3 regions of the Exiguobacterium sp. 9-2 genome follow, and region 2 is predicted to be linked to each of the others. Evidence: a T-box and tRNA genes for the amino acid it is inferred to sense, from the RefSeq annotation. Region 2 holds a T-box; the other regions hold tRNA genes.

Region 1 (9,887 bases), 440 kb from region 2:
TATCGACCTCAAGAAGTGAAGTACCGACTTCGATACCACGAGCTGTGAGGAACGTGTACGATAAGCCGCCACCGATGATCAACGTATCGACGATGTCGAGTAAGTGATCGATGACACCGATTTTATCCGCTACTTTCGAACCACCGATGATTGCCGTGAACGGACGATCTGGGTTAGAAAGAGCTTTACCGAGAACTTGAAGTTCTTTTTCGATGAGAAGACCGGCAACTGCAGTGTCGACATGGTGTGCGATACCTTCTGTCGATGCGTGTGCACGGTGTGCTGCGCCGAACGCGTCGTTGACGAAGACGTCAGCGAGTTTCGCGAATCCTTTAGCGAGCTCTTCGTCATTTTTCGTTTCACCAGGGTAGAAGCGAACGTTCTCTAAGACGACGACATCGCCGTTTTCGAGTTTGTTGACTGCTTCTTCTGCAACTGGACCGTATGCTTCTTCAACGAGCTTGATGTCTTTACCAAGCAATTCGCTGAGGCGTGCTACGACAGGTGCAAGTGAGAACTCAGGGTTCTTTTCGCCTTTTGGACGACCCATGTGGCTAGCGAGAATGACTTTTGCTCCGCCGTCGATCAAGTGTTTGATCGTTGGGAGTGCAGCACGGATCCGTGTGTCATCCGTGATTTTACCGTCTTCCAACGGTACGTTGAAATCCACGCGTGTAAATACGCGTTTTCCTTGTACATCGATGTCGCGAATCGATTTCTTATTCATACATTCGTCCTCCGTCTCTTACGTATAGTGAGGGGCGAATGCCCCTCCCGCTTTTTTCCGCAATAAGAGCGGAGACTGATATCGTTTCCGCTCTTATTCAATTGCTATTTAATTGCTCGAATTACTTAGCGATTTCTGCGAAGTGTTTGAGTGTACGAACGAGTTGGCTAGTGTAAGACATTTCGTTGTCATACCAAGCAACTGTTTTAACGAGTTGTTTGTCGCCGACTGTCATGACTTTAGTTTGAGTTGCATCGAAGAGTGATCCGTAAGAGATACCAACGATGTCAGAAGAAACGATTTCGTCTTCAGTGTAACCGTAAGACTCGTTAGCAGCTGCTTTCATTGCTGCGTTGATTTCTTCTACAGAAACTTTTTTGTCAAGTACAGTTACGAGCTCAGTGAGTGAACCTGTAGCGACTGGTACACGTTGTGCAGATCCGTCAAGTTTACCTTGAAGTTCTGGAAGAACGAGACCGATTGCTTTTGCAGCACCAGTTGAGTTTGGAACGATGTTTGCTGCTGCCGCACGTGCACGACGGAAGTCACCTTTAGGGTGTGGAGCGTCGAGTGTGTTTTGGTCACCAGTGTAAGCGTGGATCGTAGTCATGAGACCTTCAACGATTCCGAACTGATCTTGGAGAACTTTAGCCATTGGCGCGAGACAGTTAGTAGTACATGAAGCACCAGAGATAACTGTTTCAGTTCCGTCAAGGATTTCGTGGTTCGTGTTGAAGACGACTGTTTTCATGTCGCCAGTTGCAGGTGCAGAGATAACGACTTTTTTAGCGCCAGCTTTCAAGTGAAGCTCAGCTTTTTCTTTGTCTGTGAAGAAACCAGTACATTCGAGAACGATGTCAACACCGAGCTCGCCCCATGGGAGTTCTTCTGGGTTGCGGTTAGCAAGTGTTTTGATTTCTTTACCGTTGACGAGGAAGTAACCGTCGTGTACTTCAACTTCGCCGTCGAAACGACCTTGAGTCGTATCATATTTGAGAAGGTGTGCAAGCATTTTAGTGTCTGTAAGGTCGTTGATCGCGACTACTTCGATTCCATCGAATTGAAGAATTTGACGAAGTGCCAAACGTCCGATACGTCCAAATCCGTTAATACCAACTTTTACTGCCATGATAATTTTCCTCCTTTTAATGTAAAGCGAGTTATCTATTATTCAAAAGGGGGTTACCCTTTCAAAATCGAAGCTGCTGCGCCTTCATCCGTGATCAGGATGATGTCCGGCGACTGTTTGACATAGGCGTTGATCGCTTCTGCCTTCGAATGACCACCTGCGACGACGATGACGTGTTCGACTTGCTTCAAGTCAGCCAGTTGGAGACCAACCGTCTTGACCCGGTGCACGATGTTCCCGTCTCGGTCGAAGTAATATCCGAATGCTTCCGCTACTGCCTGTTCATGTTCCAGTCGGGTCAGGAGATCCTCAGACGCGCGACGACGTTTTGCCATCGTTTTCGCCTCACCAATTCCATGTACCACGATTGAAGCACCTTTAATCATTTGAAGCACATTTTTTATGCTCGGCTCTTCAATCATCTTGACGAACGTCTCTGTACTGACCATGTCCGGGATGTGAAGCAGATGATAATCACTTTGAGCGCGTGACGCCATCCGTGAGCATACTGTGTTCGCTTGTAGTTCGAGCGTTTCTCCCAGTCCTCCGCGTGCCGGAACGAACGTCATCGGACGGTGTTCCTTGTCTGGCGACATCATCGCCGCGACGGAAGCCATCGTCGTACCGCCTGTGACAGCGATCGTATTGTGATGGTCTGAAGAAAGCTCTCGTTTGAGTCGTGCGACGGTCGCCCGCCCCATGTCTCGTTGTACCCAGAAGGTTTCATCGGAATCACCCGGTACGATGACGACGTCCCGTACTCCAAGTCTCTCTTTTAAGGCTTTCGCCATGTCTGAGATCCCTGCGAGTTCTCCCATGATGCTGTGCATGCTGCGAAGAACGTTTCGTCCTTCATCTGTCAAGGACATCCCTTGCGTCGCGACCTCTAAGAGGTCTTGCTGCTTCAAGAAGTCAACTTCCCGCCGTAAGACGCGTTCCGTCAAGCCAAGGCTTGTCGCAAGCGTACGTCGTCCGATTGGTTGCATCAGTCGTACGTAATGAAGGATGTCGTAGCGTGTCTGCATTTCTTCGATCAGATCAGGCACGATTCGTTTTTGGATCTGGACTAACTGCCGAATCATGTATTTCCCTCTCCTCTCAAGTAGCTGGACGCTTTTTGTCCCGCATGTCATAACGTGTCCCACTTGGTACACCGTTATCATAACAGTCCATTTCTCGCCTTGCAAGTCTCGTTTCTCAAGTTTTTTGAAGTAAGCGGTTTCTTATCGTTTCCGTCTCAAATTTGCCATAACTCCAGATTTCCTCGTCATGCATGACGACCGGAATTTCATATAAGAACCGTAGACTGAGCGCTTCATCCTGATCGATGTTGACTTCCTCGAATGTCCATTCCGGAAACTCATCGAGTACGAAGTCGAGTAAGATGGCGGCCTCTTCACATAGCGTACATCCCGGACGTGAATAGAGTGTTAAGTGTCTGTGTCGTTTTAATCCCATTCTGATTGCGCCTTCCTTTGCTGCATCGTTTTTTTCGTTAAACCAAGTGCTGCCCGATATTTCGCAACCGTCCGTCGCGCGACTGTCAGACCGTCTGCTTGCAGACGATCCGTCAATTGCTGATCACTTAACGGACGATCGCTATGTTGAATGTATTCGGCGATCCGCCGTTTAATTAAAAAACTCGAATCTCCGGTTGTCGTCCGTGAGACGAACAAGTCTTCTAAAGCAACGAGACCATGAACCGTCTCGACATACTTCGCAGCAATCGCTCGACCAATCGTTGACGGATGATGCCCCGTCGCCTCAGCGACTTGTTTTTTCGTCAGTGGCTCAAGATGCAGTTCTCCCTTGAACCAGCGTTCTTGTCGCTCAAGCAAGACCGAGAGGATAGCATGCATCGTAACGCGACGTCGTTCGTACGCGCGCAAAAAAGGCGTTGCCTCTTTTAATCCGAGCCACTTCTGATCCATGTCGAGTGTCATCCAGTCGATCTGAAGTTTTCCATCTAACAGGTGAATCCGTGCTTCTGCCATGACCGGTCGTTCTTCTTTAGGAAGATCCGGTGTCCGGCTCAGGCGCGTCAATCGTTTTCGCAACCGTGCTCGATCCTGTTCACTGAACTGCGCGAACACTTGACTCGCCGGTTCATGTCGTAACCGATCCGTCAGTCCGATCAATTCTGCGTCGTCTAGCTCGATCGCCTGTAACCATTGGCACTCGCGCTCCGAGCGGGCAGCAATGCCGACTGGTTCACATTGTTGTAAGAGTGTCCGTGCTTCTGTAATCGTTGCGACATCGGTCGAGAAGGATGCAGCGAGCTCCTCGTCCGATGTCCGCAATAAACCGTCCGCTTCTAAATACACGATGAGTTGTTCCGCCATATATCCTATTTCCTGTCTGACTGATTCTAAACGTATTTGTGCAAGAAGCTCGTCTTCATAGGATGCCAAATGTCCTGCCATCTGCTCGGCCTCTAACGAAACCTGATTCGGGTAATGGCGGTGCAATCGTCGTTTTAACCGCCGCCATTCCTCCTCGAGTTCTGCCGCTGGTTGCTCAAGTACGTGTAACTGATACTGTTGTGACGCCGATAACGTCATCTGTTGCGTTTGTTCCTGGCGTTGATCCATCGATTTCCCTCCCTCACTTCTTATTATAGAAGAAACGTTTTGAAAAACATGCTCTGAACCCCTTTTGAGTCGCTAGAGAAAAGAAAAGTCATCCTTCCCTATTGCTTTTCTGAAAAAATGTCGCTATACTATTAATTGTTCAGTACATCAGATGCACCCGTAGCTCAGGGGATAGAGCACTGGTTTCCGGTACCAGGTGTCGGGAGTTCGAATCTCTCCGGGTGTACCATTTATTCAACCACAAGGCAATGCCAGCAATGGCATTGCCTTTTTTCTATACTGATATGTTTCGTTTGCCCTTGTAATGGAAAAATACCTAAAAGTCGCATCGTATCTTTTGACCAATATTGACCAAAGGATTATGATAAGGATAAGTCGAATAGGAAGCTACATACCAACTATAAGGAGGCAAAGACTATGTTAATTCCAACAGTCATCGAACAAACAAACCGCGGGGAACGTGCTTACGATATCTACTCACGTTTGCTAAAAGACCGCATCATTCTTCTCGGGAGCGCGATTGACGACAACGTCGCCAACTCAGTCGTTGCCCAACTTCTGTTCTTAGCAGCAGAAGATCCAGATAAAGAAATCTCGCTTTACATCAATAGTCCAGGTGGTTCGATCACTGCCGGTATGGCGATTTACGATACAATGAACTTCATCAAACCACAAGTCTCAACGATTTGTATCGGTATGGCAGCATCGATGGGTGCGTTCTTGCTACAAGCAGGCGCAAAAGGAAAACGTTTCGCGTTACCAAACGCTGAAATCATGATCCACCAACCGCTCGGTGGTACACAAGGTCAAGCATCGGATATCAAAATCCATGCGGAGCGTATCATCAAAATGCGTGAGCACCTCAACAAAATCATGGCTGAAAACACAGGACAACCACTTGAAGTCATCGAACGCGATACAGAGCGTGACAACTTCATGTCAGCACAAGCTGCTGCTGATTACGGTCTCATCGACCGCGTCATGGAACGTGCATAAGTCATCCAGAGTGTCTTCTTCGGGAGGCACTTTTTTTGTATCCATAGAAAATCGAAGCCTTGTCGGTTATCGTTACATACAAAAAAACCTCCCGTTCCTTATAGAACGAGAGGGCGATGATCAGTCGATCAAGTCTGTGATGTCTGAAACGATATCGTGGTTTTCACGAATCAGCGAGTAGATCGCGTTCGCATGTGGCGAAAGCTCTTCTTCTGCTTGTAATTGTTTCAGGAATAAAGATGTTGCGAACGCAACGAGTGTGCTTTTCGGTACACCGATTGCTTTTGCTTTTTTTGTTAACACTTCATCAAACTTCGCATCGACTGTCAGCGAAATACGTTTCTTTTCGTTAGCCATTTCAAAAACTCCTTAATTCGAACATTTAGTTGCATCGACTATATATTATAGTAGACTATGGTTCATCCCGCAAGCGACCCTCTTATATGGCCCCTGTCATCGACTCGCCATTTCGTACTTTTTCAGCGATTTGATCAATCTTCCGCAACCGGTGATTGATCCCTGATTTTGAGATGGAGCCGCTTTCGACCATCTCACCAAGCTCTTGCAACGTGACGTCTTGATGTGTCACGCGCAAGATCGCGATCTCTTTCAATTTATCCGGTAAGACATCGAGTCCGACCGTTCGCTCGAGGAACTTAATATTTTCGACTTGGCGTAATGCTGCGCCAACCGTTTTGTTGAGGTTCGCTGTCTCACAGTTGACGAGACGGTTGACCGAGTTACGCATATCTTTTAAGATCCGGACGTCCTCGAACCGTAGCATCGATTGTGTCGCATCAACGAGCTTGAGGAAATCAGAAATCTTCTCGCTCTCCTTGATATAAAGGATATGTCCCTTTTTCCGTTCGATTGCCTTTGCGTTCAAATCAAAAACGTTTGATAGACCGCGGAGCGCCGCATTGTGTTCTTCATATAAGCTGAAGATCTCCAAGTGATACGACGACGTCGCCGGATTGTTGAGCGAACCCCCGGCGAGGAACGCCCCTCGTAAATACGCGCGTGCTTTTCGTTCATCGTTTAAGATCGTGTCACTGATGGAACGAATCATCGTGAATCCTTCTCCTAAAATCCCGAGGTCTTGCAAAATCTTATCCGCCTGTTGTTTGACGCGGACGATGTAGACATTATTCTTTTTCAGACGCATTTTCTTCCGAACGAGCAGATCGAGATGAACCCCGTATGCTTTTTTCAAAAGCGAATAGATCCGACGGGCAATCGAGGCATTCTCGGTCGAGATATCGAGTGTCAGACCACGTCCGAGACCGAACGAGATCGCACCGTTCATCCGGGCAAGCGCCGCGAGTTCCGCCTTCATCTCGTGATCGGTGATCGGAATCTGCGTTAATTCTTTTTTGACTTCTGAGGCAAAGCTCATGTCAGCTCCTCCTTTCCTTCGAGTTGACGCATCCGTCGAATCGACAACACTTTTCGCATGACGAGGCTTGCGACAGCATCTGAGTCATGACGGATGAAGTGATGATTGTAATCGACGATATCGTCCGCAAGCACTTCAACGCCTGCTAACTCGAATTGTTTTTCATTATAGGTGACGATGTCAGCGTGATCCTTTTGGTATTTCTTCAGGTAACTCGCATCGATCGATTCATTATTAACGATGATCGTATCGACGACTCCTTGTCCGAGGAAGCGTTCGAGTGCCGCTAAATGTTCATTGGCTGTGAACGCCGTCGTCTCACCGGGCTGCGTCATGACGTTACAGATGTAGACGACTGGAGCTAGCGATTGCTGGATTGCTTCCCGGATTTCGTCGATCAGAACGTTCGGGATGATACTCGTATAGAGACTACCCGGACCAAGGACGATGACATCGGCATCAAGAATCGCCTGAATCGCTTCCGGTACTGGACGGACATCTTGTTCTTCAAGGAATATCCGTTCAATCTTCTTACCGACCTTCGGAATCAACGACTCGCCTTTGACGATCGTCCCGTCCTCAAACTCGGCACAAAGTGTGATCGTCCGTTCCGTCGCCGGATAGACTTTTCCTTCCGCGTTCAACAGTTGCCCCATGACACCGATCGCTTCAACGAACGAACCGTTACAAAGTTGGGTTGCTGCCGTCAACATCAGATTTCCGAGTGAATGACCATGCAGTCCTTCCCCGGTCTCGAACCGGTACTGCATGATCCGGTCCATCAATGTCTCTGACTTCGATAAGGAGACGATGACGTTTCGGATATCGCCCGGCGGCAACATATTGAATTCCGTCCGCAAACGACCAGAACTGCCCCCGTCATCAGCAACGGTGACGATGGCTGTGATGTCAAGCGGGTAATGTTTCAGTCCACGAAGAAGCGTCGAGAGTCCTGTTCCACCACCGACAGCGACGACTTTACGTTCCCATTTCATCACTTCTCCCCCTTCGCATACACATAATCCCGGTGATTCGTCTCAATATGATACTGCGTCGCAAATTCTTTACTGATCGCTTCTGCAAACGTGATTGAGCGATGTTTCCCACCTGTACAACCGAGGGCGATGACGAGTTGCGACTTCCCTTCCCGCTCGTATTGCGGAATCAGGAATTCGAGCAGGTCGACGAGTTTTTTATAGAACAGCTTTGCTTCCGGCCATTGCATGACGTACGATGCCACTTCCTCGTCAAGTCCAGTTTTTGGACGCAACTCTGGAATGTAGAACGGGTTCGGTAAGAAGCGCAGGTCAAAGACAAGATCCGCATCAAGCGGTAAGCCATGTTTAAAGCCGAACGACATGACGTTGACCGTGAACGGAATCCGTGTGCCTTCCGTGAACTCCTTTAAGAGACGTTCTTTCAGTGCAAGCGGCTTGATGTCACTCGTATCAATCAGCATCTGTGCTTTATCGCGGAATCCTTCGAGCAACGTCCGTTCACGTTCGATTCCAATCAATGGTGAATCCGTCGGGGCAAGTGGATGCGAACGACGCGATTCCTTATAACGGCGGACAAGGACATCGTTTCGTGCATCAAGGTACAGCATCCGGATTTGTAAGTCCGTTTTCTTTAAATCCTCATAGACGACAAAAAAGCTGTCGATGAAATCACGCGCGCGGGTATCGATGGCAACGGCGATTTTAGGACGCACTTGTCCAATGACTTCGATGAGATGCGGCAGTAACGTCGGGGGTAGATTGTCGACACAAAAATAGCCTAAGTCCTCAAAGCTGTTCATTGCGACAGTCTTCCCAGCCCCACTCATACCCGTGATGATGACAAGTTGCGGTTGATTCTGTTCCATCTTTTCGCCCTCCAGACAACAGTTCCGTGTGTATTTTTTCGCTTCTTTTTCAGTATATCATAAAAAAAGAGCCAGCTTCACTGAAGTCTCCTTCAGTGAAACTGGTTCGATATTATGCGTGTGAGGATTCTTGTAATTCTTCAAGCAACGCTTCAATGAAATGCTGTGCATTTTGCGCGGCAATCGAACCATCGTTCGTTGCTGTAACGACTTGGCGCAATGTTTTTTCACGCACGTCACCAGCAGCAAAGATACCTTTGATGTTCGTTTCCATCGCTTCGTTCGTCACGACGTAACCTTGGTCGTTCAAAATACCGAGATCTTGGACGTAACCTGTGATTGGGTTCATTCCGATGTAGATGAAGACCCCATCAATCGGATGCGTCGTCACGTCAGCTGTTTTTGTATTAATTAGCTCGATACCGCCGACTTTCCCGTCTTGTTCGTTGATCTGTTTAACCGTATGGTTCCAGATGAAGTCGATTTTCGGGTTGTCGAACGCACGTTTTTGAAGGATTTTTTGAGCGCGGAGCTCATCACGACGGTGAACGATCGTGACTTTTTTCGCGAAACGTGTCAAGTAGACACCTTCTTCTACCGCAGAGTCCCCGCCACCGATGACGAAGAGTTCTTTTTCTTTAAAGAATGCGCCATCACAAACGGCACAATACGAGACACCGCGACCGCCGAGCTCTTCTTCTCCCGGTACGCCGATTTTTTTATATTGTGCACCAGACGCGATGATGATTGCCCGTGCGTAGTAATCTTTGTTGTGTGCATGAATCGTTTTGTATGCTTTACCGTCTTCGATGCTTCGAACATCTCCGTACGCATATTCTGCGCCGAATGCTTTCGAGTGGTCGAACATTTTTTGTGAGAGATCTGGTCCGAGGATGCTATCGTATCCTGGGTAGTTCTCGATATCTTCTGTGTTCGCCATCTGACCGCCCGGAATCCCGCGTTCGATCATCAATGTCGAAAGGTTCGCACGTGATGCATAAAGTGCGGCTGTCATCCCAGCAGGACCTGCCCCGATGATGATGACGTCATAAATTTTTTGTTCTGTTTCCGCCATGATTCCACCCCATTTATCGTAATCGTTGTAGTTTGAGTATAGGTGAGAATCCCCTAAACGTCTAACACTTTGCTTGCAGCGGTGCCAGCATCCGTTCATGTGTCCGGAT
Region 2 (9,887 bases):
ATGACTTGACGGACATCCCCTTGACGACGAACGAAGCTCGTCGGAACTGGTGTTGTACCGACAAGTTGCTCATGCAAACTCGTCAATCGATGATCATCGATGATCGTCGTCATCAAATCAAGGAACAGAAGAACATGCAGACGGTTCAAATAATCCCATGGTTTATCTTCCGAACGGAATTCATTACGAGCGAGCCATTTTTTTAATCCGATCGCATCGATTTGACTCAACGTCTCTGTCGTGCGTGCCGACTTCCAAAGCGTCAACAGTTCGCCGAGTTTTTTTCGTGTCTGTTTCTTACGCATGAAGAATTCAAAATTGTCTTTCGTGCGCAACGCGTCTCCTTCAATCGGAGCAATCAAATCAGCTTCCGGCGCCGTCACGAAATCGTGAACGAAATCGACAGACTCTCCCGGTAACCAAGCAGCGACTTTCCCGTGAAAATCAGCCATGAAGGCGACCGTTTCTGCCAAAGGCTCCTGCTTCATCTGTGAAGCAGCTTGCTGTAATCGGTCTTTCGTCTCAGTCTTCATAATCTACCTCTTCTTATTCGTGGATTGGTCTTACATTTCTTCTGGAGCGCCGACACCAAGCAAACGAAGACCCTCTGTCAAGACGATCGTGACCGACTTGACGAGTGCAAGACGCGATTGTTTTGCTGCGTCATCTTCGAGAACACGGACGTGTCCGTAGTATTTATTGAAGCTTTGTGCAAGATCTAAGACGTAACGGCTGATGATTGACGGCTCGCGACGTGTGAACGCACGATCGATGACCGTCGAGAATTGGTTCAGCATCGATACGACACCCCATGCATGATCATCGGCACTGCCAGCGAATGGTGTGCCATCATAGCTACCTTTACGGAGCAATGAGTGCGCACGAGCATTCGTGTACTGGACATACGGTCCTGTTTCACCTTCGAATTTCAACATCTGCTCAAGATCGAACTCGATGTTGTTCATCCGTTCGTTCTTTAAGTCGTGGAAGATGACGGCGCCAACACCTACTTGACGAGCTGTGGCTTCGGCATTCGCTAAGTTCGGATTTTTTTCCGCGATGTTTTGCTTCGCGACGTCGATTGCTTCTTGTAGTACTTCTTCAAGCAAGACGATCCGGCCTTTACGCGTCGACATTTTCTTTCCGTCTTTCATGATCAGACCGAACGGTACATGGTGCATTCCGTCGACGTTCTCAAATCCAAGTTTCTTCAGGACTGCGAACAATTGCTTGAAGTGAAGCGCTTGTTCCCCACCGACGACGTAGAATGCTTGCTCAAAACGGTACGTTTCGAGACGATAGACAGCAGCTGCTAAGTCACGTGTCGCATAAAGCGTTGCGCCATCCTTCTTTTTAATTAAAGCAGGCGGCATACCTTCTGCTTCGAGGTCGACGACCATTGCCCCTTCTGATTCGACGAGTAAATCTTTTTCTTCAAGCAAATCGATGACGTGTTGCATCTTATCGTTGTAGAAGGCTTCTCCGTTCAAGCTATCGAATTTAACTCCGAGCATCTCATAGACACGGTTGAACTCGACGAGTGAGACTTCACGGAACCACGTCCAAAGTGTTGTTGCCTGCTCATCACCTTGTTCGAGTTTTTTGAACCAGAGACGTCCTTCGTCCTCAAGCGTCGGATTTGTTTCCGCTTCTTCGTGGAACCGGACGTATAATTTCAACAATTCCTTGATTGGTTCTGCACGGACCGCTTCTTCCTCACCCCACATCGTGTAAGCCACCATCAATTTCCCGAACTGTGTTCCCCAGTCCCCTAAGTGGTTGACACCGACGACGTCGTACCCTTTTTTACGTGAGATTTGGTTGAGCGCATTTCCGATTACTGTTGAACGTAAGTGACCCATCGAGAAAGGTTTCGCGATGTTTGGTGATGAAAAATCAGTGACGATCGTTTTTCCATTCGCTTCACTTGATCCGAACGCCTCTTGCTCCGTCAGGACTTGGTTGACGATTTCTTGCGAGACGACTTCCCGGTTCAAGAAGACGTTAATGTAAGGACCAACAGCTTGAACGTTTGAGAACAACGGCGCATCAATTTTTTCTGCGAGCTCCGAAGCAATCATGTTCGGTGCTTTACGGAATGCTTTCGCGAGCATGAAACATGGGAATGCCAGATCTCCATGATCTTCATGTTTCGGTTGCTCGATCAGTTGTTCGATTTGTTCAACCGATAAGGCACCTTCCATGACTTGATGTAATACTTCTGCATACTGCGCTTTATAACTCATCTTTATTTCCTCCTGCTTTACTGATTTTTTGGCAATAAAAAACGCCCCTTGCGCCACGCGCAAAGAGACGGAATGACCGCGGTACCACTCTTCTTGGTGTCACTCGACACCCACCTTGTTCGGGGATAACGGGGTTCCCCCGGCTACGCCTTTTCCTTCAGGAATCGGGCAGCGTCTCAGAAGTGCGTTTCACGATCGGTTCGTCCTCAGGCTTCCACCATTCCCTGATTCGCTAGTTGACGAAAATCAACCGTTACTCTCTTCATCATCGACTGTATTCGATATCTTTCACATTATACGCAATTCTTTCTTTTCTCTCAACCTTATTTTTTTGGTAAATGGCTTATCAAAATTTCCACAATTCGGGTATAGGAATAAAAGATACTTCTCAGGGGGAGGGATGTTTCATGCGCTACTACCAACATGTAGCCCGGGCGAGCTGGATCGTCTTCGGTCTCGTCGCTTTGACATTATTAGTGATCGGCATCGTTCATCCACCAACCTTCCATCCTTCCATCTCCATCATCAACACCCTTTATTTGTTTGGACTCGTTCTCCTGTTTCAGTTCGATAATGTCCGTCGTGGTGGCATTTACTATACATTCCAAGAAGGCATCATCTTATTTTTATTCCTCAATTACGGTTTGACGTACGCTTTGATTTTAAGCCAAATCGGTATTCTCGTCTTTCAATTCATGTCTCACCGAAAAGCGATTCGCTGGAAACGTTTCGTTTATCTCTACCCAATCAACGCCTTGTTCGATTTAGTCTACATCTCGCTTCCGGCCTTTGCGTATTATGCGCTCGGCGGACCAATCGGCTCAAACTTTACGTATACGAAAGCCTTACTCCCTTTCATCGGCTTTTTGATCACTGTCTTCCTTGTCTCTTACTTCCAATGTCTGTTCGTCAATCGCTTCCTCTACTTGAAATACGATTGGCGACGTCTCGTGAAGTTGCAGTCCCTCGTTTATGGAATCAGCATGTTAAGTGCTCTACTTGGAATCTGGTTCTACGATGAAAGTCCGCTCGTCGCGGCTACAGTATCCGCCTTGATTCTCTTCTTGTTCAAACGTCTGTTGCAAGAACGTGGTGACTTCCTTGAAGCAAACGATAATGCCAAACGATTTGATGATGCGAAGGAACACTTGTTGATTTCCCGCTTCGAGCGCGAGACGATCGATTCGTTACTCCTCGATTTACCACATCTGTTGCCGTTTTCTGAAGGTTGGATCTCAATTCAACAACAGCGGAAACAAGTCATCTATAACATTCGGACGAAACAACCAATCGACGTGTTACCACTGTTTCATTCCTTGTCAGCTGACGATTTGCATACCCCAATCATCTATGGTCTGCGTTGCGACTGGGGAAACGATATTCAAATCGGATTGCCTGTCGATCGTCACTCGATGCTAGCGATTCCTTCGATTACGAGCGGAGAGGTCGATGTTTCGATCATCCTGTTCCATCAAGTCGCAGACGCCTATGATGTGACAAATGCTGACGAATTATCTCGTTTGCTTCGTACCTTTTGTCGCGTCTTAGAACGCTCACGTGAAACGGTCCAACTCTATACGGAAAGTCGGACCGATGCTTTGACCGAATTACCGAATAGCCGTGCTTTTTATGAACACGGTCGGCAGGAATTTGCCGCTGACTCCTACCCGCTCTCCGTAATTCTGTTCGATATCGATCATTTCAAACGTGTCAATGATACGTACGGTCATAAAGTAGGTGATCTCGTCCTTCGTGAACTCGGTCGACGCATCCAGACGATCCAATTGCAACATGATGATGTCTTTGCTGCTCGTTATGGTGGGGAGGAATTCGTGCTTCTGTTGCGAAATGGTAGTCAAGAGGCTGCTATTCAGATTGCCGAGACGGTCCGCCATACGGTCATGGATCGTCCCTTCCTCGTCGATGGTCACCGACTGTCCTTAACCGTCAGCCTCGGAATTGATACAGTGGATGAAAGATATCAACGGACGTTCGAAGAATCGTTACGTCAAGCCGACCATGCACTCTATGTCGGCGGAAAACACAACGGACGCAATTGTACCGCGCATTATGCAAACCTTTGAAAGGTCGTGACTCTATTGTCGATTACGGAAATTGAAATGACGCTACCGACATCACAAGCCCACCGGACGATTCGAATTCATCGTCCGCCCCATTTGGATCCTTCTGAAGCATTACCAGTAATTTATATGCACGATGGACAAAACGTCTTTAGTGGAGAAACCGCCTCGTTCGGAAAAGGCTGGGAGATTCATCTTGCACTACAACAGACACAGATTCCGGCAATGGTCGTCGCGATTGACAGTCCAGAAGATGGAATGGATCGGTACGATGACTATGCTCCTTGGAGCGACGAAGCCTTATTGATGCGGAGCGCCTATCCTTCGCATCGGACGTCAATTGGTGGCAACGGTAAGGTCTATATGGACTGGATCATCCGCGAGTTAAAACCATACATTGATGCCAACTATGCGACACGCCCTGATGATACGACAATGATCGGCAGTTCGATGGGTGGCGTCATCTCGCTATATGGATTATTCGCGTATCCGGAAGTCATCACGCGCGTCGCTGCCTTATCGACTGCCGGATGGGCAAACTTCTCCTCACTCCTTGAATTCATAGAGCGAAGCCCGTCTCTGTCTGCAACGCATCGCTGTTATATGGACGTCGGCACAAAAGAAGTGAGTGGTCCGATGACCGAGACGGATTATTTACACACGAATGATGTCTTAGCGCGAGCGATTGAACAGAAACTCACTCAAAGTCGCTATACGATCATTCCGGAAGCAATCCATCATGAAACGGCCTGGGCCAAACGTTTGCCAGATATTTTACGTTACTTGTTCCCGTCCTCTTGAATACACAAAAAAAGCCGGACGGTTTCTATTAAAGAAATCATCCGGCTTTTTACGCGTGCCTTATACTAATTCTTCTTGTTGCTCTTTTTCATAACGGTTGCGCGGATGCTCCCGGCATTCATCGGAACACGAACGCATGACTTTTGGTTCGCATTCTTCACAGCAGAAGTGCTGTCGATTACATTCCGGGTTTGCACAATTAACATAGCGCGTCTCCGGTTTTCCGCAGTAGTAACATTCTGAGACGACAGACGGATTGACGGCATTGACAGGAACTTGTACACGCTCATCAAAGACGTATAGTTCACCTTCCCAGTCTTCTCCTTGTGTCTGTTCATCTTTTCCATACATGACGACTCCGCCTTTCAGGTGGAAGATATCATCACTCTGTTGCCGTTTACGGAAGTACGCCGTGAATTTCTCACAACGAACGCCACCCGTACAGTATGTGAGAACCTTTTTCCCTTCAAACAAATGCTCGTTCTCGTCTAGCCATTCAGGGAATTCCCGTGAAGCATCGACATCGACTTTTACGGCATTCTTGAAGTGTCCGAGGTCGTATTCGTAGTTGTTGCGTACATCGAGAATGACGACGTCATCTTGTTTCATCATTTCTTTCCACTCTGCTGGTTCAAGATACGCAGCGTGTTCTTCTGGTACGTTGAATTCGTCCTCAAAACGCCATGTGACGAGTTCTTTTTTGTAACGGACGAACGTCTTTTTGAAGGCATGCTCTTCAACTTCATCAATTTTGAATTCGATGTCAGCGAATCGTGGATCCGCCGTCAAGTCCTTCATGTATTGTTCCGTTTGTTCGACCGTTCCAGAGAGTGTGCCGTTGATTCCTTCTGGTGCAATCAAAATCCGACCTTTGATACCGAGCTCTTTACAGTAAGCAAGATGCTCTTTCGTTAGCTGTTCCGCATTTTCAATTGGAACATACTTATAAAATAATAGTACGCGATAAGGTTTCATATTCCTCATTAGCCCCCATGTCAGTTTTTTGCAGTAAAACGAACGTTGGCAAACGAAGCGTCTAGCTATTGACTAGCTGGGAACGCCTGCAAAACGCACCCATTTAAGTATAATACCAACTACCTTTCGAATGTACAATCTACAATTCCTGAATCCCTTTCAAGGAATTTCATTCCCTTTCTGAATCAGAAAGAGGTAAAATAAAACACAGTAGTACATCTCGCAAGGAGGATTCCGAATGCTCCATACACTTCGTGACTGGATCGAGCAGATGATTTTCTTTCTCCAAGACTTACCTGGAGGAGCTGCCACCGGTTTGATTGCCCCGTTTCTTGAGTCTCTATTTCCTTTCCTACCACTCGTCCTGATCATTTCCGCGAATGCGGCAACTTATGGTTTTGGTATGGGTGTTCTCGTATCATGGGTCGGGAGCATGCTTGGATCACTCGTCGTCTTCGCTTGTATTCGATATCTATTTCGTCGTCCGGTCACGCGTTGGCTTGAAAAACACCATGCCGCGCAACAGTGGATTGAACGTGTTCGTCACATGAGTCCCATCTCACTCGGATTCTTTTTTTCGCTTCCATTCATGCCTGCGTTCATCATCACGTCCATTTCTGCCATGATTCAACTATCGCTGCGGACGTATTTGATCGCTGCTGGTGCCGGGCGTCTGATCGTCGTCATCATCTTCTCGCTAATCGGAAAGGAATGGTCCACGTTCCTCGAACGTCCGATGCGTCTTGTCCTTCTATTTTTGATTTTACTCGCCATCTGGGGAGTTAGTCGCGGGACGGAAGAATGGTTGAAGCGTCGTGCCCTTTCAAAACGTGCGGATCATTTACGAGAAATCGAAGATAAGATCGAACGTCCATCTGAAAAATGACTCAAGCCTGTCTATGATTCCATAGACAGGCTTTTTAAGCTGTTCTCATTTTTCTAGGGACTAGGTCTTTTGAATCATTTTATAAAGTGATTAATATATAAAAATAACGTTCAAACAATGTTCAATATTGAAAACGCTTACATTAAATTGGTATGACCAATATTAATATAATAATGATCTTTTCTTCTTAAAAATTAGGATAGCTTTTCCAGAAACGACATCCTTATAATGAATTTACATTCATTCCTTAAAGGAGGCGTCCTCATGCATCAAGTGTCCGAAGTTCAAAAAAATGAAGCGACTCAATCTGCTCCAGCCATCGTCGAGAGTGCTACCTTTCAACAATTGATGCGCCAAAAGAACGGCTTCATTCTTCCAGCTATTAGTTTTTGCCTTATTTTTTATTTTGCGCTTCCGATTTTGACAAGTTACTTCACGATTTTGAATGAGCCAGTATTCGGTGATATTACAGGAGCTTGGGTATTCGCATTTGCCCAGTTCATCATGACGTGGACGTTCTGCATGATGTATAGCAAAAAAGCACGTGCCTTTGATCGACTCGTCGAACAGATCAAGGAGGAGTCGAAATGAATTATACTGCCGTTGCCTTATTCGCAGCGATCGTCGGTTTGACGCTCGTCATTACATACTTTGCTGCCCGTAAAACAAAAACAGCTAACGACTTTTATACAGCGGACGGCGGACTCACTGGTGCACAAAACGGGATGGCGATTGCCGGCGACTATATGTCCGCCGCCTCGTTCCTCGGAATTGCCGGGATGATCGCTTTAGCCGGATTCGACGGATTCTTTTACTCGATCGGCTTCCTCGTTGCTTATCTTGTTGTCTTGTACCTCGTTGCCGAACCACTTCGGAACCTCGGAAAATACACGATGGCTGATATGATTGCCGCTCGTTTTAACGCCTCAAAAGTTCGTGGAGTCGCTGCCATGAACTCGATCGCGATCTCGATTTTTTACATGATCGCGCAACTCGTCGGTGCAGGTGCCTTGATTGAATTGTTGTTAGGAATTCCTTATACGACGAGTGTCATCATCGTCGGTATCTTAATGACGGTCTACGTCGTTTTCGGTGGTATGACTGCGACTTCGTGGGTTCAAATCATCAAAGCGATTCTCTTGATGGCAGGAACAGCCGTCATCTCGTTCATGGTCTTCGCGAAGTTCGATTTCTCGATCTTCAAGATGTTTTCAGAAGTGAAACAAGCCACGCCGCTCGGGAATTCATTCTTGAATCCTGGAAACAAATTTAAGTTACCACTCGATACGATTTCGCTCAATCTCGCGCTCGTTCTTGGAACAGCTGGATTACCACATATCTTAATTCGTTTCTTTACTGTTAAGGATGCTCCGACAGCTCGTAAATCCGTCGTGTACGCGACATGGATCATTGGTGTCTTTTATATCTTGACGATTTTCCTCGGCTTTGGTGCTGCTGCTTTCGTTGGTTCTGAAGATATCATCGCTGCTAATGCTGCTGGTAACATGGCTGCGCCACTTCTCGCTAAAGCACTTGGTGGCGATTTACTCTTTGCCTTCGTCGCTGCGGTCGCTTTTGCGACAATCCTCGCTGTTGTTGCAGGACTCGTCTTATCCGCTGCGTCTGCCTTTGCTCATGATTTTTATAGTCATATTCTACGCAAAGGGCAAGCAACGGAAAAAGAACAGATGACGGCAGCACGACTTGCTTCCATCGCTGTCGCCTTGATTTCGATGGTACTGGCATTGTTCGCACAATCGATGAACGTCGCGTTCCTCGTATCGCTTGCCTTCGCTGTCGCGGCAAGTGCCAACTTGCCAGTCATTCTCTTGACGATCTTCTGGCGCCGTTTCAATACTGGCGGAGCTGTCACAGGTATGGTCGTCGGGTTATTCTCTTCACTGATTCTCGTCGCACTCAGTCCAAACCTTTGGGCAGTCGACGGTTCAGCCTTGTTCGTCGGGGAAGCCCTCTTCCCGCTGACGAATCCAGGAATCGTCTCCATCCCGCTTGGTTTCCTCGGAGCTATCGTCGGGACATTGTTGACGAAATCGAACGAGGTTGCCGGTAACTTCGAACGTATCTTAGTCAAGGCCAATACCGGTATCGATGCAGCAACGGAAGTCGCCGCGTCAAAAGAATAAGTTCCCCTTAACGGCTCCTTCAACCCCCTTGAAGGAGCCGTCCCCTTTTACATTCTTCTCATTCATTGCCATACTAAGTGAATAATAGAGAAGAAAAGGAAAGGAAGACTGTACATGGATCTCGCTTTTTATTATTTCTTAATCCTCGGATTTTTCATTGGAATCATTTCCGGATTTTTCGGAATCGGTGGCGGTATCATCTTGACGCCTCTGTTACTCATTTTAGGATATGCTCCAAGTGTCGCGATCGCGACGAGTCTTATGCTGACACTTGGATCTACCGTTTCAGGAACGATCTCTCACTTACGTCTTAAAAATGTCGTCTGGCGCGATAGTCTCGTCGTCGGTGGCGTCGGAATTATCGGTTCGACGATCGCGACACCACTCGTTCTTCGTCTAGAGGCAGTCAATGGTGCTCATCTCGTCATCTCAATCGTTTATATCGGTCTCTTACTCTACTTCGCGAATAAATTTTTACGTCCGAAATCAACGACGGGTGAACAGACGGGGTGGAAAAATCGATATCTCGCTCTTGCCTTCACTGGTTTGTTCGCCGGATTCATTTCTTCATTACTTGGTGTCAGCGGTGGCTTCATCATCACCCCGTTACTCGTCGGGATCGTTGGCTATGAGTTGAAACGTGCGGTCGGAACGAGTATTGCTTCCGCGTTGCTGATTGTCCTATCGGGACTTGTCAATTACACGGTCGCAAGTACGAACATCGATATCCTGGTCGGAATCATGCTGATCGTCG
Region 3 (9,887 bases), 680 kb from region 2:
AACGCGACTACAGTAAGAAGTCGAAGAAAGAGGTGAAAGCATAATGGCGACACCACTCGAATCATCTACTACGCAAAAATCGGTTCAATTCATCGTTCAACGTCAAGATGGACCTGATGGTAAACCGTATGATGAAGCGTTTGAAATTCCGTACCGTCCGAACATGAACGTCATCTCTGCTTTAATGGAGATTCGTCGTAATCCTGTGAATGCAGCCGGTGAAAAAACGACACCGATCAACTGGGATATGGGTTGTCTAGAAGAAGTATGTGGCGCTTGTTCCATGGTCATCAACGGTACACCACGTCAATCGTGTACGGCACTCGTCGATAAACTCGAACAACCGATCCGCCTTCAACCGATGCAGACATTCCCAATCGTTCGTGACCTTCAAGTCGACCGTCAGCGCATGTTTGATGCGTTGAAAAAGGTTAAAGCATGGGTCCCGATCGATGGAACGTACGACTTAGGTCCAGGACCACGGATGCCAGAGAACAAACGTCAATGGGCATATGAGTTATCGAAATGTATGACATGTGGCGTGTGTCTCGAAGCATGTCCGAACGTCAACGATCGTTCGACGTTCATCGGGCCAGCATCGATCTCACAAGTTCGTCTATTCAACTCGCATCCAACAGGTGCCTTCCATAAGGAAGAACGTCTTGAAGCGTTGATGGAAGATGGCGGGATCATGCAGTGTGGTAATGCTCAAAACTGTGTCGAGGTTTGTCCGAAAGGCATTCCGCTGACGACTTCGATCGCAGCGATGAACCGTCAGACGACACTTCACTCATTCAAGAAGTTCTTCGGTAGTGACGAAGGACGGACAGGTGAAGCAGTTAGTTCATAAGTTATTAAAGAAGGAGCTTGCTCCTTCTTTTTTCATTCAGACAGGAGGAACCGATTGTGCGCGTACCAGCTTATATTCCAGAACTCGAATCATGGCTTGAACAAATGAAACATGGAACACGACTCGACGTCGCTGTTCGTTTTGCAGAGACGGATGCCTATGGTCATATGAATAACCGGGTACCGTTCGTCTATTTCGAGGACGTTCGGACATTGATGTTAGAGGAGACCGGATACTCGCTTGCAGAAGACGGGATCATCGTCGTTGCGGATGCCCAGTGTAATTACATTCGCCAAGTGTATCCACGGACACGTCTCGCCGTCTATGCGTACCCAGTACATGTCGGAAGTGCATCGTGTGACGTCCATTATGCGGCATTTGATGAGCAGGGTGAACTGATGTTCACAGGACGGACATCGATGGTACAAATCAATCGTGCCGGGAAAGCATTCCCATGGAGTGAGACATATAAAAATTCCTTGCAGAATCGATTCGAATCCGTTATCATTTGATAATGAGTTCACATATTCGAAAACGACTCACTAGTACGTTATTAGTGAAGGGAGATTTCTTAATCATGGAAAAAACATTCAAAGTCATCGCGGATTCAGGCATTCACGCTCGTCCCGCTACTCAGCTCGTCAACACAGCTTCTAAATTCCAATCAGACATCAACTTGGAATACAACGGAAAGACTGTCAACTTGAAGTCAATCATGGGTGTTCTTTCACTCGGAATCGCGAAAGATTCAGATATCAAAATCGTTGCAAACGGTGACGATGCTTCTGAAGCAATCACGACTCTTTCAGATATGCTGACTAGCGAAGGTCTTGCTCAGTAATCCTGTAATCGTACATTCTCGGACGCCGGTCTTGCACCGTCGTCCTTTTTTGTTACCATAAGATTGAGAGAAAGAGGTGGAGAAGAGTGAATCGAGCGATTGGAGTACTGGATTCCGGAGTCGGTGGATTGACGGTCGCACGTGAATTGATGCGACAGTTGCCCCATGAGCGAATCATCTATGTCGGGGATACACTACGTTGTCCGTATGGTCCGCGTCCAGAAGAAGAGATTCGTGAGTTTACGTGGGAGATGATTGATTATCTCGTACAACAAGATGTGAAATTGATCGTGATCGCCTGTAATACAGCTACAGCTGTCGTCTTAAAAGAAGCGCGAGAACGTTTAAATATACCTGTCATCGGTGTCATCGATCCGGGTGCCCGTGCAGCAGTCAAGGTGACACGTACGAAACGAATCGGTGTCATCGGAACGAAGATGACGATTACAAGTAATTCCTACGAGAAGGCGTTACGACATGTCGAAGGACAAGTTGTCGTTGAATCGTTAGCGTGCCCGCCATTCGTTCCGCTCGTCGAGTCAATGCAGACGGATGGCGCATACGTCGAACGTGTCGTTGCGAATACGCTACGACCTTTAATGAATTACGATATGGATACACTAATACTCGGGTGCACCCATTATCCGCTCTTAGCAGATGTCATTGGACGGGTCATCGGACCAGGCGTTCAACTCATCTCTTCAGGGGATGAAACCGCACTCGAAGTAGCAGCACTACTTGATTACAACACGATTTCAGCAGATGTGACACAAATACCAGAACATCGTTATTACGCGACAGGCGATATCCGCTCATTTGACCAAATTGCAACGGACTGGCTCGATCAGCCCATTCATGCGGAGCGCATCGTCCTTGGAACGGAGGAAGATTAAATGCGGAGAGACCAACGAACGGCGGACGATCTCCGTCCAGTACAGTTATCAGTTGACATCAATAAACACGCGGAAGGTTCGATTTTGATTGAACTGGGTGATACGAAAGTCCTCTGCACGGCGACCGTCGAGGAAAGGGTACCACCATTTCTACGTGGAAAACGCCAAGGCTGGATCAATGCGGAATATTCGATGTTACCGCGGGCAACCGCTCAGCGGACTGCACGAGAAGCCGTTCGCGGCAAACAGACGGGGCGGACGATGGAAATCCAACGTCTCATTAGCCGATCGCTTCGAGCGGTCGTCGATTTAGAAAAACTTGGTGAACGGACGATCTGGATCGATTGTGACGTCATTCAAGCTGATGGCGGAACACGAACAGCATCGATCACCGGTGGATTTTTAGCACTCGTTCGAGCTATCGATCAACTGATTCAAGCGGGAAAATTGACCGATACACCAATCAAAGAGGGTATCGCCGCCATCTCAGTTGGAATCGTCGAATCGAATGCCTTACTTGATTTATGCTACGAAGAGGATGCTGCAGCTGAAGTCGACTTCAATCTCGTCATGACCTCATCCGGTAAAATCGTCGAGATGCAAGCAACAGGAGAAGAGTCGACCTTTTCCCGTCAAGAGATGCTCGAAATGGTCGAACTTGGGGAAAAAGGTATTAAGGAACTGATTGAAGCCGGTCGCGACGCACTCGGTGTTTCGTGGTGGTATGTAGGAGAAGAAGTGGGGGAACATAAATGAAAGTCATCGTCGCAACACATAACGCTGGTAAAGTGAAGGAACTCGAAAGCATGCTTGGGCGTCTCGGCTATACAGTCGAGTCGTTACTCGATCATGCGGATGCTAAAGAAACGGATGAGACAGGTGAAACATTCGAGGAAAATGCACTCTTAAAAGCAACAGAAGCAGCAGCCTACTTTGGTCACGCAGTACTTGCTGACGATTCAGGTCTTGAAGTCGATGCTTTAGATGGCGCTCCAGGTGTCTACTCGGCACGCTTCGCGGGTCTTGAAAAGTCGGATGCAGCGAACAACGCTCTACTACTTGAAAAGTTAGAAGGTGTTCCGGAAGAGGAGCGGACGGCACGCTTCGTTTGTGTACTCGCGCTAGCAAAACCAACAGGCGAAACATTGACGGTACGCGGAACAATGGAAGGGCGAATCGGTTTTGAAGCAACGGGATCGAACGGTTTCGGTTATGACCCATTGTTCGTCACGGCAAGTGGACAAACGGCTGCTGAGTTGACGAAAGAAGAAAAAGCGATGATCAGTCATCGTGGCAATGCATTGCGCAAGCTCGAACAGGACTTAACTACTTTCCTAGGAGTGTGATGAAAATGAGAGCGTTGATCGTTAGTGATAGCCATGGACTAGAACAAGAACTGCTTACGATATTCGAACGGCATCAGGACGTGGATTTGGCTTTTCATTGTGGAGACTCTCAATTGACGCGCGACATTGAATCGTTATATCCATATCGTGTTGTACGGGGGAACTGTGATTATGGACACGATTTCCCGGAAGAAGTCACGTCGGAAATGGACGAGCATAAGGTCCTCTGTGTCCACGGACATCGTCAGGACGTCAAATATAGCCTAGATGTCTTGCAACATCATGCGAACGAAAAGCAAGCTGATATCGTTTTGTATGGTCATTCTCATGTTGCGAAGGCGGAGTATCGGGATGGTGTGTTATTCATCAATCCAGGATCGATTCGGATGCCACGCCATCGTCCAGACAAGACGTATGCGATTCTTGAAGTAGAACAAGACCGCTATTCTGTCGATTTTCTTGACGTGAACGGGGATCGCGTCAATGCACTTCACCTCGACGGAACATTTTTGTAATAAAATAAATGCAATCTTTGTAATGTGATTGACACGAAAGAATTGTTCTAGTATAGTTTATTCGTGTTGACACGTCCCAATAGCTCAGCAGGATAGAGCAACGGCCTTCTAAGCCGTCGGTCGGGGGTTCGAATCCCTCTTGGGACGCTATAATTAAAATAGAGACTGCCCTTACGAGGGCGGTCTCTTTTTTTTATTTCAATTTTCGTTTATAATTAAGGTATCATGAACTCGAAAGGGATGAAAGCGATGTGGAAGAAAGTTGGTACAGTCCTGTTACTCAGTACGTTTCTTGTAGGGTGTAGTGAGATTTCAAATACAGTTGATGATGCAAAACAACAGGTCAACGATGTGAAAAATAGTGTCGATTATGCTGGAGAACTTCAAGGGATTGCGAAAGATACGGCACAAGTCACGTCCGACTTATCTTCTTCTTTGAATGAAGCGGCTGCGAAAGCACGCGAATCCACGAATCCGGAGCAAGCGCTCGACCAACAAGTCGAAAAGTTAAAGGAAAACGGAACGATTGATCAGTTCAATCAAGAGCTGGACCAAATCGACCAACGATTGGCGGGACTTGAAAATCCACCGCAAGAGTTACAAAATTTAAGTGCAAAGCTCGAGCAGTTCGTGAATCAATCAGAAGATATCACACGACTTCTTGAAACAGACGTCTCTCTCGATACATTAAATCGTCTTGGCATCGAACAAGCAGGGAAATTACAAGAGGCAATCACGAACTGGACATCATTGCTTGATCCATTCACAAACTGAACAGTGAATTAAAAGGAGTGTCGGAAAATGGGGACATCCCGCTGGATGGAACACGAATTAGAAGCGGAACGAGTGCGCATCCTCCGTTTGCCCGCATCTGAACAGGAACGGCTGGTCAAGGAATTAGAGACTGACCAATTGACAGGAGAAGACGTATTATACCGACTCTATGTCATTCAACCGCTATTACTACATGACCGTGAACGATACGAAACTGTAGCAGAACGTTTTCTTGAAGTCGAGGGTGTGGAGCAAGTGCTCGCACTCTTTCTTTATGAACTCGGAGAACGGTATCCAATGAAGCTCGCTCTACGCTCGGCGTCACCGTATCTGCCGTATGGACTTGCGCTTCGGTTAGACGAGATCAAACAGCGGATGACGGTGCGAGAGCAAAAGACGACACCGGTTCAAAAAAACAATGTTACTCAGAGTACTGTAACTTCCGGAACGGCGTTGATGCATGTGTTGCAACATGGAAGCTGGGTCGAACAAATGCGCCATTTGGCTGGTGCTGAATTCGAACGGACACCTGCGCTCTTTGACTACATCACACACAAGTATCTTCGTGCTCAGGATACAGAACATCAAAGCCTACTCGTCATCGATCAGTTATTAGGAAGTGTGATTGAGCATCTGTCCTATCCGGCAGACATTTATGTGCCACATTTAGATGTACACTGGACGATCTCGACGCGTCAAGATTTAGAAGAAGTGCTGATTGCGCATCAACAGGAACAACAAGCGTTACTCGCATCGATGCATACATTAGAAAAAATGGATCCTTTTCGAGCCTTGCTCGTCTTACGTTCGGACCAGTTGATTCATCTTGAAGAACGAGAAGCAATCGGGTCGGATATGGAGAAGTGGCTTCTCGCATGCGAAGAACTAGCCGGTCTGTCGTTTGAAAAAGAAGAGCCGGAACGTGACTTGAGTCCGCTAGCGAAGCGATTATATCAAGGGGTGCATATCCTCTATCCGGAAGTCATCGCATTCGAGCAGATTTACTTCGATTGAGACATCTGGAAACGATTCGTTCAACAGTGGTAATCGTCAGAACGATTGTGCTATAATGTGACTTGTTGTACACACATGTACGCTAATTGACAATTTTGGAGGGACTCAGCATGACTGCAAAATGGGAAAAACAATCAGGTAGCCTCGGCGTCCTCACGTATGAAGCGCCTGCTGAAGCATTTGATAAAGCGGTAGACCAAGCGTTCAAGAAAGTCGTTAAGACTTTGAACACACCAGGTTTCCGTAAAGGAAAAATGCCACGCGCAATGTTCAACAAAATGTACGGTGAAGAAGCACTGTACCAAGATGCACTCGATATCCTTTATAAGGACACAATCGAAGGTGCAGTCGTCGAATCAGGAATCGAGCCAATCGCGCTTGAAAACATCGACGTTGAAACACTCGAAAAAGGCAAGCCAGTCGAATTCAAAATCACGTTCGTCATCGAGCCAGAAGCTACACTCGGTGAGTACAAAGGTCTTGAGTACACAGCAGTTGAAACGAACGTTACTGACGAAGACGTCGACGCTGAACTCAAAACATTGCAAGAACGCGGTGCAGAACTCGTCGTTAAAGAAGATGGCGTCATCGAGAATGGCGATACAGTCGTATTCGACTTCGCAGGTTTCGATGGGGAAAACCAATTCGACGGCGGAACTGCTGAGAACTACTCACTCGTTATCGGTTCTGGAAACTTCATTCCTGGATTCGAAGAGCAAATGGTCGGTTTAAAAACTGGCGAGCAAAAAGATCTTGAAGTGACATTCCCAGAGGAATACCACGAAGCATCACTCGCTGGAAAACCAGTTACATTCAAAGTAACAATCCATGAAGTCAAAGCGCAAGAGCTCCCTGAATTGACAGATGAGTTCGCAAAAGAGATGGATGAAGAAGTTTCTTCCCTCGACGAGTTGAAAACAAAAATCCGTACGCGTCTCGAAAACACACGCAAACAAGAAGCTGATGCTTCAATGCGCGATGAGTTAGTCGAAGCGGCTACGAAAAACGCGACAGTTGATCTTCCAGAAGTCATGGTCGAAAACGAAGTCGAGCGTATGGTTCAAGAGTTCACACAACGTATTCAATCACAAGGCATCGACCTCAACATGTACTTCCAGTTGACTGGAACGACAGAAGAGGCAATGCGTTCTGAAATGAAAGAGCAAGCGGAAGAGCGTGTTAAAGCACGTCTCGTCCTTAAGCAAATCGTTGCTGACGAAAAAATCGAAGTAACAGACGAAGAAACACAAACTGAACTTCAATCAATGTCAGAACTCTACAACATCCCTGCAGATCAACTTGAAACGATGCTTGCACCACAAGGTGGTCTTGAAACGCTTAAAGGCGATCTTCAATTCCGTAAAGCTATCGATGTTCTCGTCGACAACGCAAAAGCAAAATAAGCCATTTCATGGTTTTCGATCGACTTCAAGCCCAATTTCTGGTCTTGGAGTCGATTTTTTTGTACGATAGGTCAAACAAGGACAAACAATCCTTGGTTCAGGACATCAAACTGTAAATCGTTCGTCCAGGATTTGAAAGACTTTCCTTGTTCATGCTACAATCATAAATAGTAAAACGTGAGACGGGATGCTACAGGCATCCATACAATTTCCACGTTAAAGGGGTGGACCTTTATGTTTAAATTCAACGAAGAAAAAGGTCAGCTAAAATGTTCTTTCTGTGGAAAGACACAAGAACAAGTACGCAAACTTGTTGCTGGACCTGGCGTTTACATTTGCGACGAGTGTATCGAACTCTGCAATGAAATCGTAGAGGAAGAACTCGGTACAGAAGAAGAAGTCGAGCTGAAGAATGTTCCAAAACCGCATGAAATTCGTACGACACTTGACGATTATGTCATCGGTCAAGAAAAAGCGAAAAAATCGTTATCTGTAGCGATGTATAATCACTACAAACGAATCAATGCTGGTGGTCGCGCAGATGATGTCGAGCTCTCAAAATCAAACATCGTCATGATCGGTCCAACAGGTAGCGGTAAGACACTTCTTGCCCAAACGATGGCACGTATCTTAAACGTACCGTTTGCGATTGCAGATGCAACAAGTTTGACGGAAGCCGGTTATGTCGGTGAAGACGTCGAGAACATCCTGTTGAAACTCATCCAAGCAGCGGACTATGATGTCGAGAAGGCTGAAAAAGGAATCATCTACATTGATGAGATCGATAAGATCGCTCGTAAATCAGAAAATCCGTCAATTACACGTGATGTTTCTGGTGAGGGTGTTCAACAAGCCTTGCTGAAGATTTTGGAAGGAACTGTTGCAAGTGTACCGCCACAAGGTGGACGCAAACATCCGCATCAAGAATTCATCCAAATCGATACGACGAACATCTTGTTCATCGTTGGTGGAGCATTCGATGGTATCGATCAGTCGATCAAACGTCGTCTCGGTAAAAAAGTCATCGGCTTCGGAAACGATTCAGAGAACCGTAACCTCACACAAAAAGAAATTCTAGCAGCCGCATTGCCAGAAGATCTTCAAAAGTTTGGTTTGATTCCTGAGTTCATCGGTCGTTTGCCAGTCATGGCAACACTCGAGCCACTCGATGAAGAGGCACTCGTTCAAATCTTGACGAAACCGAAAAACGCCCTCGTGAAACAATATAAGAAAATGCTTCAACTTGATGATGTCGAACTCGACTTCACGGAAGATGCACTTCTTGAGATTGCGAAGCTCGCAATCGAACGTAAAACAGGTGCGCGTGGTCTTCGTTCAATCATCGAAGAAACTATGCTAGATATCATGTTCGAAATTCCATCGCGTGAAGACATCGCGAAAGTCATCATTACAGCAGAAACGTTGACTGGTAAGCGCGGTCCAACGCTTGAGTTGAAAGATGGTACAATTGAACATGGGAAAGAAAAAGAAACGGCGTAACACCGTGACAAATCGGCTCGGAGGCTACTTGTACGCCTTTCCGAGTCTTTTTGTTTAGGAGGAATTCGAATGAAGAAAAAACAATATCCACTTTTACCGTTACGCGGTGTCGTCGCGTATCCGTTGATCGGATTGACGATTGATGTCGGGCGTCCGGTATCCTTAAAAGCCTTACTTGCATCAAAGGAACACGAGATCGATCTCGTCGTCGTCACGCAACGTGATCCAGAAGCAGAGCCGTCTGTCGACGGGTTGCATCAGGTCGGTACACTTGTTCAAATCGCGAAGATGAGTGAACTTGGGAATGATACAGTTCGTGTTCGTGTTATCGGGAAGGAACGCGTCCGGATTGAAAACGTTGAGGAGACGGACGAAGGATATCAAGCAGTCATCGAACCAATCGAGAAGATGGACATCAAAGGGGCGAAACAAGAAGCGCTCGTTCGTCTAATTAAAGAACAGTTCGGTCAACTCGTCTCTCGTATCAAAGGCATCGGAACAGATGAGCGTCGTCGGTTCGAGACCTATGAACGTCTCGACTCATTGACGGACTATATCACGTCGAAGTTACCGATCGATATCTCGAAGAAACAGGAGTTCCTCGAACAACAGGATCCGGTCGAACGGGGATTGATGTTGCTTGACGTCATGAAACATGAATATGAAGTCGTCGAACTCGAACGTGAGATGCGTGAACGGACGAAGAAGACGATTGAACAATCGCAACGCGAGTATTACTTGCGGGAACAAT

The links. The T-box of region 2 lies ahead of argS (arginine--tRNA ligase). A T-box ahead of a tRNA ligase gene usually reads a tRNA of that ligase, here a tRNA-Arg.
Region 1: it encodes a tRNA-Arg, which carries the amino acid that the T-box ahead of argS (arginine--tRNA ligase) is inferred to sense. The anticodon was not compared.
Region 3: it encodes a tRNA-Arg, which carries the amino acid that the T-box ahead of argS (arginine--tRNA ligase) is inferred to sense. The anticodon was not compared.

Annotation. Positions count from the first base shown of each region.
Region 1 covers NZ_CP142850.1:2,440,375-2,450,261, forward strand. Annotated here, with positions in the region: gene VJ374_RS12835 (phosphoglycerate kinase) at 1-727, opposite strand, end outside; gene gap (type I glyceraldehyde-3-phosphate dehydrogenase) at 849-1,856, opposite strand; gene VJ374_RS12845 (sugar-binding transcriptional regulator) at 1,910-2,938, opposite strand; gene VJ374_RS12850 (glutaredoxin family protein) at 3,054-3,314, opposite strand; gene VJ374_RS12855 (RNA polymerase factor sigma-54) at 3,305-4,447, opposite strand; tRNA gene VJ374_RS12860 (tRNA-Arg) at 4,601-4,676, shown strand; partial or broken gene clpP (ATP-dependent Clp endopeptidase proteolytic subunit ClpP) at 4,859-5,443, shown strand; gene VJ374_RS12870 (hypothetical protein) at 5,564-5,800, opposite strand; gene whiA (DNA-binding protein WhiA) at 5,883-6,839, opposite strand; gene VJ374_RS12880 (gluconeogenesis factor YvcK family protein) at 6,836-7,834, opposite strand; gene rapZ (RNase adapter RapZ) at 7,834-8,703, opposite strand; gene trxB (thioredoxin-disulfide reductase) at 8,816-9,778, opposite strand; gene VJ374_RS12895 (tetratricopeptide repeat protein) at 9,840-9,887, opposite strand, start outside.
Region 2 covers NZ_CP142850.1:2,882,099-2,891,985, forward strand. Annotated here, with positions in the region: gene VJ374_RS15080 (hypothetical protein) at 1-533, opposite strand, end outside; gene argS (arginine--tRNA ligase) at 564-2,246, opposite strand; T-box leader at 2,307-2,524, opposite strand; gene VJ374_RS15090 (GGDEF domain-containing protein) at 2,654-4,330, shown strand; gene VJ374_RS15095 (alpha/beta hydrolase) at 4,346-5,128, shown strand; gene trhO (oxygen-dependent tRNA uridine(34) hydroxylase TrhO) at 5,189-6,103, opposite strand; gene VJ374_RS15105 (TVP38/TMEM64 family protein) at 6,342-6,989, shown strand; gene VJ374_RS15110 (DUF485 domain-containing protein) at 7,254-7,580, shown strand; gene VJ374_RS15115 (solute symporter family protein) at 7,577-9,133, shown strand; gene VJ374_RS15120 (sulfite exporter TauE/SafE family protein) at 9,248-9,887, shown strand, end outside.
Region 3 covers NZ_CP142850.1:2,199,365-2,209,251, reverse strand. Annotated here, with positions in the region: gene sdhA (succinate dehydrogenase flavoprotein subunit) at 1-44, shown strand, start outside; gene sdhB (succinate dehydrogenase iron-sulfur subunit) at 44-850, shown strand; gene VJ374_RS11670 (acyl-CoA thioesterase) at 907-1,362, shown strand; gene VJ374_RS11665 (phosphocarrier protein HPr) at 1,428-1,691, shown strand; gene racE (glutamate racemase) at 1,778-2,584, shown strand; gene rph (ribonuclease PH) at 2,585-3,340, shown strand; gene VJ374_RS11650 (XTP/dITP diphosphatase) at 3,337-3,930, shown strand; gene VJ374_RS11645 (metallophosphoesterase family protein) at 3,936-4,445, shown strand; tRNA gene VJ374_RS11640 (tRNA-Arg) at 4,519-4,592, shown strand; gene VJ374_RS11635 (hypothetical protein) at 4,695-5,219, shown strand; gene VJ374_RS11630 (hypothetical protein) at 5,265-6,233, shown strand; gene tig (trigger factor) at 6,344-7,636, shown strand; gene clpX (ATP-dependent protease ATP-binding subunit ClpX) at 7,871-9,136, shown strand; gene lon (endopeptidase La) at 9,206-9,887, shown strand, end outside.